DNA from 4 places in the Lysinibacillus sp. NPDC048646 genome. Region 4 is predicted to be linked to each of the others. Evidence: predicted binding sites of a transcription regulator. Region 4 holds the regulator's gene; each other region holds the start of a gene.
The links. Region 4 encodes LexA, which represses DNA repair genes until DNA is damaged. Its sites were predicted from a motif close to CGAACATATGTTCG; they were not measured.

Region 1 (3,239 bases), on a different contig from region 4:
AATCGGATAATGGAAATACCTCAGATGCATAGTGCTTCTGAGGTATTTTTTTGGATTGACTTAAATCATCCTAGTGGTGCTTTATGGCTGATTTATTAAAATGGTGGGTGGTATGGAGCGTCCTGGCTAAGCTGCTTTCGCTCTCCCATATAATGTTTATAGAGCATAGAGGCATTGACAAATTGTTTGCTAATAGATGCATATGTAATGGTAAGTTCAATGTGCATACCATTTTTTAGTGTGACGATACAGCCGATTTCATTTGGTATAATATTGGATATGGCATGTAGGCCTATCCATGTATTGTGTATAGAATTTGGTGAATAGGTTGGTAGGAAAATACAAGGAAAGCCATAATCATAGGCCACGACTATCGGCAGTTTATGTTGATTGCCAAAGAAACGTTTTGCAGAATACTTTGCTGCTTCATAGGTTGTTCCCAGTGATAGGCAAGATTTACGCAAAACATGCATTGGCTTGCGTGTGACAATAAGTTCGTTATGCTTGTCGATTACTCGTGTGAAAATTTTAGAGTCATGCTGAATAGGCTGTAACAAATACGTATTAAATGACATTAGATAACCATTAACATAGTTTGTTGACATATATGTAGTGCCTCCTTCTTCTATTTGTTAGCTGTAGTTTATAACACAAAATAAGATTCGGAAAATATAGTTAAGAGTCAAAAACCTTAGATAAAACAGTCAATTTCTTAGAAGAAATGTGTTAAAAAACACTAGAAATATAACGAATCGAATTGATTTTCATTTCTTAAGCATTGCATTTTAGTTTCAATTTTCTTATAATTTAGAAAAGGATCGAGGTGAGATCGTTGGATAAATATTATTCGTATACAGATTTTCTAAAAGCCGTTGGTCATTCAAAGGTTGATGAGGAAGAGAAATTATTGAACGAGATTTATTTAGATTTATTTTTAAATCGTATCCAGCGTATACATCGTGAGGAACAGCTTATTGTTTTGATAGATAGAGCACTTGATGAAAAAGATGAAAAAGCATTTTATCTATACGCAACTGAACTAGAAGTATTACACCAAGTAGTAAGTGAATAATATGACGAGCCCGCTCTCCAATAATTGGAGGGCGGATTTTTTTATGATTAACTTGAAGTCATACCGTGTGTATTTGACTAATCAATCGCGGGTAAACGAACAGATTTCGCGGGTATTTCACCAAACATCGCGTGTATTTAAGCTCATTTCGCGGGTAAACAAGTAGCATTCGCGGGTATTCCACCAATCACCGCGAGTATGTAAACCCACACTACGGCTATCATGATAAATTCAGGGAGTAATTTCCATTCAAAACGTCAATGATAGAAGGATGATACGAAAGTGAAGAAACCAGTAAATGAAAAAATAACAAACATTCGTTCGTTAAATGTTCGATATTTTCATACTGCTATGCTAAAATAAATGTACAAATTGGAAGGAAAGGACGGGGACATGTGTGCAAGAATTTGATTTACAAGCGCCATATCAGCCTGGTGGGGATCAGCCACAGGCGATCGTAGAATTAGTGGAGGGCGTTCACGCAGGTAAACGTCATCAAACATTGCTTGGCGCAACAGGGACAGGTAAAACATTTACGATTTCTAATGTGATTCAGCAGGTGAAGAAACCGACGCTTATTATGGCTCATAATAAAACGCTTGCGGGTCAATTATATAGTGAGTTTAAAGAGTTTTTTCCAAATAATGCAGTTGAGTATTTTGTCAGTTATTATGATTACTTTCAGCCAGAGGCCTATGTACCGCAAACAGATACGTATATCGAGAAAGATTCCAGCATAAATGATGAAATCGATAAATTACGTCACTCTGCGACATCTTCACTTTTTGAGCGTAAGGATGTCATTATTATTGCATCCGTGTCCTGTATTTACGGATTAGGTTCTCCTCAAGAATATCGAGAAATGGTCGTGTCAATTCGCACAGGTATGGAAATTGAGCGTAATCAGTTGCTACGAAAACTTGTCGATGTACAGTATGAGCGTAACGATGTGAGCTTTACACGTGGGACTTTCCGTGTTCGCGGTGATGTTGTTGAAATTTTCCCAGCATCGCGCGATGAACAATGTATACGTGTTGAGTTTTTCGGTGATGAGATCGACCGAATCCGTGAGGTCAATGCGTTGACTGGTGAAATTTTATCTGACCGTGATCATGTAGCTATTTTCCCTGCGTCCCACTTCGTTACACGTGAAGAGAAAATGATTAAAGCCATTGAAAATATTGAAAAAGAGCTAGAGGAACGACTTACTCTATTACGTGCAGAGGATAAGCTACTAGAGGCACAACGCTTGGAGCAGCGAACACGCTATGACTTAGAAATGATGAAGGAAATGGGCTTTTGCTCAGGTATCGAAAATTATTCCCGTCATTTAACATTACGTGAAGCTGGAGCAACACCGTACACGTTAATGGACTACTTTCCAGAGGATTTTTTACTTGTAGTCGATGAAAGCCATGTCACGCTGCCGCAAGTACGTGGTATGTATAATGGGGACCAAGCTCGAAAGGGTGTACTTGTAGAGCACGGTTTCCGTTTGCCGTCTGCTCTAGATAACCGTCCACTTCGTTTTGAAGAATTTGATGCAAAAGTACAGCAAGCTATTTATGTTTCGGCAACGCCTGGCCCATATGAAATCGAGCATACACCAGTGATGGCTGAGCAAATTATTCGTCCGACAGGCTTGTTAGATCCATTGATAGATGTACGTCCGATAGAAGGGCAAATTGATAATTTAATCGATGAAATTCAAGATCGTATTAGCCGTAATGAACGTGTACTCGTGACAACATTAACGAAAAAAATGTCGGAAGATTTATCCGCTTATTTGAAGGAAATGGGCCTAAAAGTGGAATACTTACATTCAGAGATTAAGACGCTTGAACGTATTGAAATTATCCGTGAGCTACGGAAGGGCACATATGACGTCCTGATCGGCATTAATTTATTGCGTGAAGGGCTGGATATTCCTGAAGTTTCACTTGTGGCAATATTAGATGCCGATAAGGAAGGGTTCTTACGTTCAGAGCGCGCATTGATTCAAACAATTGGTCGTGCAGCTCGTAATGCCAATGGGCATGTTATTATGTTCGCCGATAATATGACTGATTCTATGAAGAAGGCCATTGAGGAAACGAAACGTCGTCGTACAATACAGAGGGCGTACAACGAGGAACACGGTATTACGCCGAAGACGATTGTCAAAAAG
Region 2 (3,239 bases), on a different contig from region 4:
GGTCCTACAAAGGATGACTTAACAAAGGAAACAATTGCACGCCATCTGGGTGTTAATCTAGCATTTGATGAAGTAGCCCTTTCCTATATCGAACAGTTTTTTGCAAAACGAGGACGACCAATGACGGAAAATAATCGTAAACAGGCGCTTGTATTAGCGGGTAGTGAAGTGCTGGCAAACCATCATGGTATGGCTCCTGGTATGATACTGACGAAGGATGAACGTACGTACATTCTTCTTCCTGGTCCACCCAAAGAACTTGAACCAATGTTCCAATTTGAAGCAAAACCAAAGCTTGGTGCGATGCTCAATGACGGTGGCGTAATTGTGTCTCACGTGATGCGCTTTTATGGCATCGGCGAAGCTGAGCTAGAGGTAAGTGTGCAAGACATTCTTGATACACAGACAAATCCAACCGTTGCACCACTCGCATCTGATGGTGAAGTCACATTGCGTGTAACAGCGAAGGCAGAAACAGAGGATAAAGCCCGACAGCTTATTGCATCGAAAGTTACTGAAATCCAGGCGATTGTTGGAGACTATCAATATGGCATTGATGATGATTCCCTTGCCTCGAAGACGGTGGAGATGCTGTTAGATAATAAATTAACAATTTCTGCGGCTGAGAGTTTAACAGCAGGCTTATTTCAGTCAGAGCTGGCTGAGATTCCAGGGGTAGGTACTGCGCTCATTGGTGGCGTTGTCACTTATACAGAAGAGGCAAAGGTGAAGCAACTTGGTATCTCACAGGAATTATTAGATACGCATGGCATTGTCAGTAGTGAATGTGCTGCAGCGATGGCCAGCACTGTACGTGAGAAGTTCAGTACAACTATTGGTATTGGTCTTACTGGTGCAGCAGGCCCGACAGCACATGACCACCAACCCGTAGGAATGGTTTGGATTGGGATTGCTATTGGTGAAGAAGAACCGATCACGTATTTATTACATTTATCGGGTATGCGCAATACGAATCGTTTACGTGCGGTGAAGTTTACATGCCATTACTTAATGCAACTATTGGAAGAACGAGGTTTTATGAAACGTTACTAAATAGAAGTCAAAATAGAAATTTGGGTAGAGAAAACATACCCAAATTTTTATTTTGGAGAAAAATCGAATAAATGTTCGCTTTTTTCTTGCGTGTTTTCTCAAAAACAAGTATAGTAGAGATAGATAAAAACAGTGAACAGTTTCGAAGGAGGAAAAACAATGAGTGATCGTAAAGCTGCCTTAGAACAGGCTTTAAAGCAAATTGAAAAGAATTTTGGGAAAGGTTCTATCATGAAGCTTGGCGAAAAAACAGATTTAGAAATTGCAACATCTTCAAGTGGTTCGCTAGCACTTGATGCAGCATTAGGTATTGGTGGCTATCCTCGTGGACGTATTATTGAAGTATATGGCCCAGAATCATCAGGTAAAACAACAGTTGCCTTACATGCAATTGCAGAAGTACAAGCAGCAGGTGGGCAGGCAGCATTTATCGATGCTGAGCACGCATTAGATCCAATCTATGCACAAAAATTAGGCGTTAACATCGACGAATTATTATTATCGCAACCAGATACTGGCGAACAAGCGCTTGAAATTGCAGAAGCATTAGTACGCAGTGGTGCTATCGAAATCATCGTTATTGACTCAGTGGCAGCATTAGTGCCAAAAGCGGAAATCGAAGGTGATATGGGTGATTCGCACGTGGGTTTACAAGCGCGATTAATGTCTCAGGCTTTACGTAAGCTTTCTGGCGCTATCAATAAATCAAAAACTATTGCCATCTTCATTAACCAGATTCGTGAAAAAATCGGTGTCATGTTCGGGAACCCAGAAACAACTCCAGGAGGTCGTGCGCTTAAATTCTATAGCTCTGTTCGTTTAGAAGTACGTCGTGCAGAAGCTATTAAACAAGGCAATGACATTATGGGTAACCGTACGAAAATTAAAATTGTGAAAAACAAAGTAGCACCACCATTCCGTACAGCAGAAGTTGATATTATGTACGGTGAAGGCATTTCAAAAGAGGGCGAAACAGTCGATTTAGGTGTTGAGCTAGACATCGTGCAAAAAAGCGGCTCTTGGTATGCATATGGTGATGAGCGCCTAGGACAAGGCCGTGAAAATGCAAAACAATACTTAAAAGAAAACCCTGCTGTCCTAGATGATATTGCTAATAAAATCCGTGCTTCCTACGGTATTGCTTCAGCTGCTTATACAATTGCAGCACATGATGTAGAAGAGGAAATGGATGAGGAATTAATAGTTCTTCTTGAAGAAGAAAAATAAAAAATACATCGTTCTCGCGCTACAGAGTGAGAACGATGTATTTTTTTGCTTTCATTATTATTTTACGTGTCATTATCTGTAGAAATTTGCGATATTTCTTTTGCATAGTTCTTTAGTAAGTAATGAAAGATGTTTTGATGGGTAGCATAACATGATATGCTGTTCATCACACGCAATTTACAAATGATGAATTGAAACCTTTGGACTGAAAATCCGAATTATTAATCAATAGCTGGATTTATAGCTAGCACATAAGTATCAGGTAATAAATTCTCCTTATGGATATCACTTACTTTTTTTCTTGTTCGAGGCGAACAGGTGACCGTCTATCCTTGACAGAGCTAAAAGCTAGATATACAATTAAATATGTATAATTTCTGAATTATGACTTTGAAATAGGCAGTACATTTTATCTTCATTCAGCGTAAGACTCCCACCTCTGAAGGTGGTGAGATGAATGCGGTTGTGGTTCCTTTTAGTGGGTGTTCAAATACCTACTGAAATAGAGGAACTCAGTCTAAGAACGCCACGTCTTGTGGCAACGACTGAGTGACCAACATTATGTTGGCCCCCAAGGCGAAATGGATGTATGCGCCGACTGAAACTGTATTACCCAAATAGCAAGAGGAGGTGTTCATATGGATGGAATTACTATCATCTCCGCTTTGCTTGGACTCATCGTTGGTGCCGCTGTTAGCTATATCTACATGAAAAAAGTGAATGACTCAAAAATCACTGGTGCTAAACATGTTGCTGAAACGATCGTTGAAGAAGGAAAACGAGAAGCGGAGGCATTAAAGAAAGAAGCACTACTTGAAGCCAAAGATGAAACTCACAAATTTCGTACTGAAGCCGAAAATGACATTCGTGATCGTCGTTTAGAACTTCAAAAACAAGAGAACCGTTTATTGCAAAGAGAAGAGAATCTTGATCGCAAGGATGATGCTCTGAATAAGAGA
Region 3 (3,239 bases), on a different contig from region 4:
TATTGTACCGGGCATGGAAATTATTTTGCCTGAAAAAATACACAAGGAAACACATAACCAAGGAGCACATCATCAAGGAACACAGCATAAGGAGACACAAATTCATAAAGAGATGCCTACTCATAAGCCTGTGAAGGAAAGTGTTAAAAAAGAGGTGCAGAAGCCAATGCCCGCGCCTCCTATTGTTGCACCGCCACCGATGCCAATGCCTGCGCCACAAATGATTCCTATACCATTTCCAATGCCGATGCCACAACCAATGCCACAGCAACCAATGTGGGTGCCTCAGCCTGTTGAGCTTAATTGGAACCAACAATTAGTCATGCCACAAGTTGAACATCCTGTTTTACCACCAATTCAAATTCAACCACCGCCACCAGCACCAGCACCACCACCAATAGCTCATCCAGCGCCGCCACCACCACCACCACCAGTTCATATAATGCCACAAATGCCAATGATGCCACATTGTCCGAGTTGCCATCAGCCGATGCATCATCAAATGTGGTGGCATATGCCAATGCAACCGATGCATCAAATGCATCAAATGCAACCGATGCACCATATGCACCCACAAGTAGAGCCATGTTCAATGCCGCCGCCACCAGCACCATGTCCATGTCCAATGCCTGCGAGTAACGTTGCTGGAGCAGGTCATTTCTTAGAGTCAAGCACATCTCCATTCTTCCCGGTAAATGATGCACATATCAAGCATCATTTTGATCCAATGCCAGAGATGCAAATGGGGCAGTCTTGTGGTTGTGGCTCACAGCCAGCGATGATGCCAAATTGGCAATTTGACCCATGCAACTGTCCGCCACCATGTCCGACGCCGTGCCCAACGTGTGGTCCATGGATGTCCCCGCATTTTTTCCCAGGCGGGATGACGCCTTATCGATGGTGAAAAAGCTTATATTGTAGAGGAAGTAAAGCCTAACATTTGGAAGTATAATTACCGATCGAATAATTACTTTGTCAAAAGAGCAAAGCAATTAGAAGTAGCAGAAAAGGTGAGGGCAATTCATCGTCAACTTGGACGTCTTGCTCCCTCACTCGTCCTGCCTTTAGTACAAAGTGATGATGAGCAGATGATCGTGCAATTGTGGCAAGAGGGGAGTCATAGTGCGAATTTTGCACATAAAAAAGATCGTGAGCAATCTCTAAAGCTATTAATGGCTTTACATGAGACACATAAAAAAATAGCTTGGCAGCGAGTACCAGGCATGCACACGTATTCGCAACTTTTAAAATGGCAAATGCGTCACCTGCGTTTTAAAAGTAGGCGGAATGATTTTCGTGCATTTTTAACGAAAGAAGAAGTGGATCAAATCGTTCACTATAGTGAAAAGTCATTACAGCTAATTGCTATGGAGGATGTGCCAGAAAAAGATATTACACTCTTACACGGAGATGTCGTCCATCATAATTTTTTATGGTGTAGTGACGGAGAATTACGCTTAATCGATTTTGATTTAGCACATCTAGGTGAAGCGGATGATGAATATATTTTATGGTTACATCGTGTATTGCCAGCAGTGGACTATGACCTTGGTAAAATTTTAGCAGAGTTACCTGAGCTTCGGCGTTTAGATAGAAGAAAGTATCATCGTTTAAAATTTCCAAATGAGTTATTACGGGAATGGCTTTTTGCAGTGGACTTACCTTTAGAGCAACAGCTCGTATTTTTAGATTATTTAATACCGTTTACCAAACGAGCTCTCACATACTGGCCGAAACTGTGGTACGATATTGATAGATTCATGAAAAAATGACCGTCCATGGGCGGTCATTTTTGTGTGTGAACGGCCACTATTGTCATTTATTATAGTCGAGCATTCGTTCGCTATATGCTATAATCGAAGACGATGAATGTGAGGGATTTTATTATGTATGATTATTTAAAAGGGCAAGTAATGCGTATTACCCCAGAATATATAGTGCTTGAGCAACAAGGGATTGGCTGGCAGTTGAATACACCTAACCCATTTGCGTTTCGCACAACGGCAGTCGAACAACAAATTTATGTTCATTTGCATGTACGTGAGGATGCACAAGTGCTGTATGGTTTTCCAAATTTAGATCAACGAGAGCTATTTCGCAAGCTGATTTTAGTATCAGGTATTGGGCCAAAGGGTGCACTCGCAATTTTAGCGACAGGTAACCCGCAACAGGTTATCAGTGCAATTGAACGCGAAGATGAGACATTTTTAGTGAAATTCCCAGGAGTGGGTAAAAAAACAGCCCGTCAAATGATTTTAGATTTAAAAGGCAAGCTTGGTTCCTTACTGGATACAATCGAATTACCTAGTACAGATGATGAGTTACCTTTATTTGGGGTGAATCCACATAAGCATGAACTTGAAGAAGCCATACTCGCTCTATTGGCGCTTGGTTATTCTGAAAAAGAACTAGAAAAAATTCGTCCGCAGCTTGAGGATAATGATAAACTTGAAACGACAGATGCCTATATGAAACAAGCATTGCAATACCTATTAAAGTTAAAATAACGAGAGGAGGGCAAGTACATGTCAGAACGAATGATGGCAAGTGAAGCAGGTAGCTATGATGACCAGTTTGAATTATCCCTTCGACCACAAAGATTAACGCAATATATTGGACAACATAAGGTGAAAGAGAACCTACAAATTTTCATTGAAGCGGCCAAGCTTCGTCAGGAAAGTTTAGATCATGTGCTGTTATACGGTCCTCCTGGGCTTGGAAAAACAACATTAGCTGTAGTCATTGCCAATGAAATGAATGTCAATGTGCGCATGACGAGCGGTCCTGCTATAGAACGACCAGGGGATTTAGCGGCAATATTAAGCTCACTTGAACCGGGTGATGTACTATTTATAGATGAAATACATCGTCTGCCTCGCGCCATTGAAGAGGTGCTTTATCCAGCGATGGAGGATTTTTGTTTAGATATCGTTGTGGGAAAGGGGCCTGAAGCCCGTTCTGTCCGCCTTGATTTACCTCCATTTACCCTCGTCGGTGCTACCACAAGAGCGGGAGCATTGTCTGCACCACTCCGAGATCGTTTTGGCGTGTTATTGCGCTTAGAATATTATGATGATATGTCACTCGCTGAAATAGTTGTACGAAGTGCACATTTATTTGATGTCGATATTGAGCAAATAGCTGCCGGTGAAATGGCAAGACGTTCACGTGGTACACCTCGTATTGCCAATCGTTTACTAAAAAGAGTGCGAGATTATGCACAGGTCCTTGGAGATGGT
Region 4 (3,239 bases):
CATAAAAAGACCAGGTACTCACTTGAAAATGAGCACCTGGTTATTTATTTAGATGGCTTAAAAGCAATTCCTGACAGCCCCCCTTTCTTAAATTATTTCAAACGCTCTATTGGAAATAGTCCACCTCCTCGATGAGTGGTGGGATGAATATTATTACGCTGTTTTAGCGGAAGAATGGACATAATACCTTCCTTGTAAAACAAAAAAGATTAGCGGTGCAAATTATTTGCCCGCTAATCTTTCTTGATGCTCCTTATATCTTCGATGTACCGTCGCCTTACTAATGTCAAAACCAAGTCCTCTTAGTGACACGGCAATTTCCTCAAAGGTGAAGCCACGATTACGAAGTAGCACGATTTCTTCTACAGGTACTTCTTTGCGTTCCTGCCCATTAGGATTCCCACGATTGGACAGATTTTCTTCGGGCCGATAGCCATTTTCTACTGCACGACGCATGCCTCTGCGAATCTTCGCATTATGAATTTTACGCTGGTACTCCTCGACAATCGCTAAAATTTCAAGGAGCATCGTGTCCATCTCATTCAGCTGAACAGGCCCTGCATCACGCATGGAAAAAACGTCTGTTTCTGTTTTTTGCAACAAATGCAGCACCGCCATTCGTGCATTACCACGTCCTAAACGTGTCTCATCCTGAACAAATAATGCTTGAATCTCTTGTTCTTTTATGAAATCTAGCATTTCAAGCAGTCCCTCTCGCTCAACATCATAGCCGCTATGTTTATCCGTAAAAACACCCTTAACATCATAGCCTTGCTGATGAGCATAGTGCACTAATTCTTCCTCTTGGCGCTCAAGAGAGGAACTTTGCGTCTCTTTTTCTGTACTTACGCGGCAATAAACAACAGCCGATTGGTGATTATTCATCATTTTTCATTTCTCGCAATTTCAATTGAATTTGTGGGCCTGGCGTTCTCCCCCACTACTGGTATGACCAATGATTTGCCTGCTACGATATTGACGTTCTTTAATTCATTTTCTACTTTTACAAGCTTTATCCAGTCATCTGTTCCCATTTTACCACGGTATTGTTCTGCTAACGACCATAAGCTATCGCCATGTTCTATAGGAATTTCTGTATATGTAATATCTCCAGGGTCTGTTACAAAAAGGTACCCCGCAAATAGTAAACAAGCCCCGATTAAAATTGAAATATGTGTATTTTTCTTTATCCAGCTCATGATTATAACCCCTTTTTAGAATGTTTGTTCGGAATGTATGTTCTGATTTTAAAACGAACAAACGTTTTTGTCAAACACTTTTCGAACCTATGTTTGCATAAGTGTTCGCATTCTGCTATACTATCTAGTAAGAAGAACAAAAGATAAAAAGAGGTGAGCAATCATGAAAAAAGTTTCTAAAAGACAAGAGGACATATTAGCATTTATCAAAGAAGAAGTGCGCGCAAAAGGTTATCCACCATCTGTACGAGAAATCGGTGAAGCGGTTGGACTTGCTTCTAGCTCAACAGTTCATGGACATTTAGCTCGTTTAGAGCAAAAAGGCTTCATCCGTCGAGATCCAACAAAACCTCGTGCCATTGAAATTTTAGAGCCCGAGGATTCCATTCAAAAACAAAGCGTCATTCATGTACCACTTGTAGGGAAAGTAACAGCTGGATCACCAATTACGGCAATTGAAAATATCGATGAATATTTCCCTTTACCAGATACTTATGGCACAAGCGAAGATCAGCTATTTATGTTAGAAATCATGGGGGAATCAATGATTGAAGCAGGCATTTTTGACGGGGATTTAGTAATCGTAAAACAAAAGTCTACTGCCGATAATGGTGATATTGTCGTTGCCATGACAGAAGAGGACGAAGCAACCGTTAAACGTTTCTTCAAGGAAAAAACACATTTCCGATTACAACCAGAAAATGCGACAATGGAGCCAATTATTGTTGACCAAGTAACGATTTTAGGACAAGTTGTAGGCTTATACCGCCGAGTTCATTAATAATAGATTCACAATATGGATTCATCAAAAAAGAGAAGCATACAACTATGCTTCTCTTTTGTATTTCAAACTCGCTTTGATAAAAGCGGTGAACAGCTTCTTCGCTGTCTCATCCCCTACGATTGCCTGTTCTTCAGGATGCCACTGCACTGCGAGACAAAACGGCAAAGTGTCATGTACTACCGCTTCGACAATACCATCACTCGATTTTGCTACCACATTTAATTTTTCCGCTAATACATTAATCGCTTGGTGATGCATTGAATTCACCGCAATTCGATCTTCTTCCACAATGGTTTTTAATAAATTATCCGAAACGATATTGACATTGTGTGTGGCAACACCTCGAGCTGCTTGCTGCATATGCTTTAACAGCTTACTACTATGATATTCACTTTCCATATCCTGATAGAGCGTGCCGCCAAGAGCAATATTCAACATTTGAATACCTCGGCAAATGCCAAAGATCGGCATTTGTCTTATTAAAGCCGCATTAATCAATGCGAGTTCTAGTGTATCCCTTTCTGGTTGAATCTGTCCTAATCCTGTAGATGGCTCTGCGCCAAAGTGAAATGGATGCACGTCATAACCACCAGATAGTAATAAGCCATCTGTCAACGATAAAATCTGCGCCACATCCTTATCTACCTCAAGTGGGATAATCAGTGGAATACCCCCCGCTTCAATTATACTTTTACAATACGCTACATTTAATCTTGATGATAAATCATCCTCCGCAAATGCCGTTATCCCTATAACAGGTTTCACACGATCGCCTCCCTAGCTAAAAGGTTTTTCGTCTACCAAAATCCTACATACCAATCTATGATGGCATCTCCAAAAAAATAAACAACTACGGCGGCAAGCGCAATCGATGGGCCAAACGGTATAGGCGTTTTCCTCCCCTGCTGACGCAGTCGGAGCACCACGATGCCAACTATCATGCCCATTGTCGCAGCTAAAAACAATGTTAACAGTGTCTCCAACGTGCCAAGTACAAGACCAATTAAAAAGAATAATTTTATATCCCCACCGCCCATGCCACCACGTGACAGCACAGCGATCAAATATAATATGCCAAAACCAACTACAGCACCTACAATACTATCCCACCACGGTGTCAATGGCGACACCACACGCCCTATAATCAACAATGGCAAAAAGAAAATCAGTACTTTATCAGGTATAAGCATATACGCCAGGTCAGAAACGACAAGTATCACTAATAATGATATAAATAAAATCGCAACAATAAATTC

Region 1: the regulator LexA is predicted to act here: its motif matches at 1,383-1,396, upstream of uvrB (excinuclease ABC subunit UvrB).
Region 2: the regulator LexA is predicted to act here: its motif matches at 1,118-1,131, upstream of recA (recombinase RecA).
Region 3: the regulator LexA is predicted to act here: its motif matches at 1,830-1,843, upstream of ruvA (Holliday junction branch migration protein RuvA).

The regions. Positions count from the first base shown of each region.
Region 1 covers NZ_JBNNLZ010000001.1:411,394-414,632, reverse strand. The annotation lists one part of gene prfB (peptide chain release factor 2) at 1-10, shown strand, start outside; gene ACQKII_RS01945 (competence protein ComK) at 96-605, opposite strand; gene ACQKII_RS01940 (IDEAL domain-containing protein) at 833-1,072, shown strand; gene uvrB (excinuclease ABC subunit UvrB) at 1,470-3,239, shown strand, end outside.
Region 2 covers NZ_JBNNLZ010000020.1:24,382-27,620, forward strand. The annotation lists gene ACQKII_RS18260 (competence/damage-inducible protein A) at 1-1,053, shown strand, start outside; gene recA (recombinase RecA) at 1,213-2,280, shown strand; gene rny (ribonuclease Y) at 2,919-3,239, shown strand, end outside.
Region 3 covers NZ_JBNNLZ010000003.1:317,749-320,987, reverse strand. The annotation lists gene ACQKII_RS06110 (LysM peptidoglycan-binding domain-containing protein) at 1-904, shown strand, start outside; gene ACQKII_RS06105 (phosphotransferase) at 894-1,772, shown strand; gene ruvA (Holliday junction branch migration protein RuvA) at 1,887-2,507, shown strand; gene ruvB (Holliday junction branch migration DNA helicase RuvB) at 2,526-3,239, shown strand, end outside.
Region 4 covers NZ_JBNNLZ010000016.1:39,246-42,484, reverse strand. The annotation lists gene ACQKII_RS16365 (YneB family resolvase-like protein) at 223-888, opposite strand; gene yneA (cell division suppressor protein YneA) at 885-1,199, opposite strand; gene lexA (transcriptional repressor LexA) at 1,363-1,980, shown strand; gene ACQKII_RS16350 (gamma-glutamyl-gamma-aminobutyrate hydrolase family protein) at 2,026-2,748, opposite strand; gene ACQKII_RS16345 (prepilin peptidase) at 2,781-3,239, opposite strand, start outside.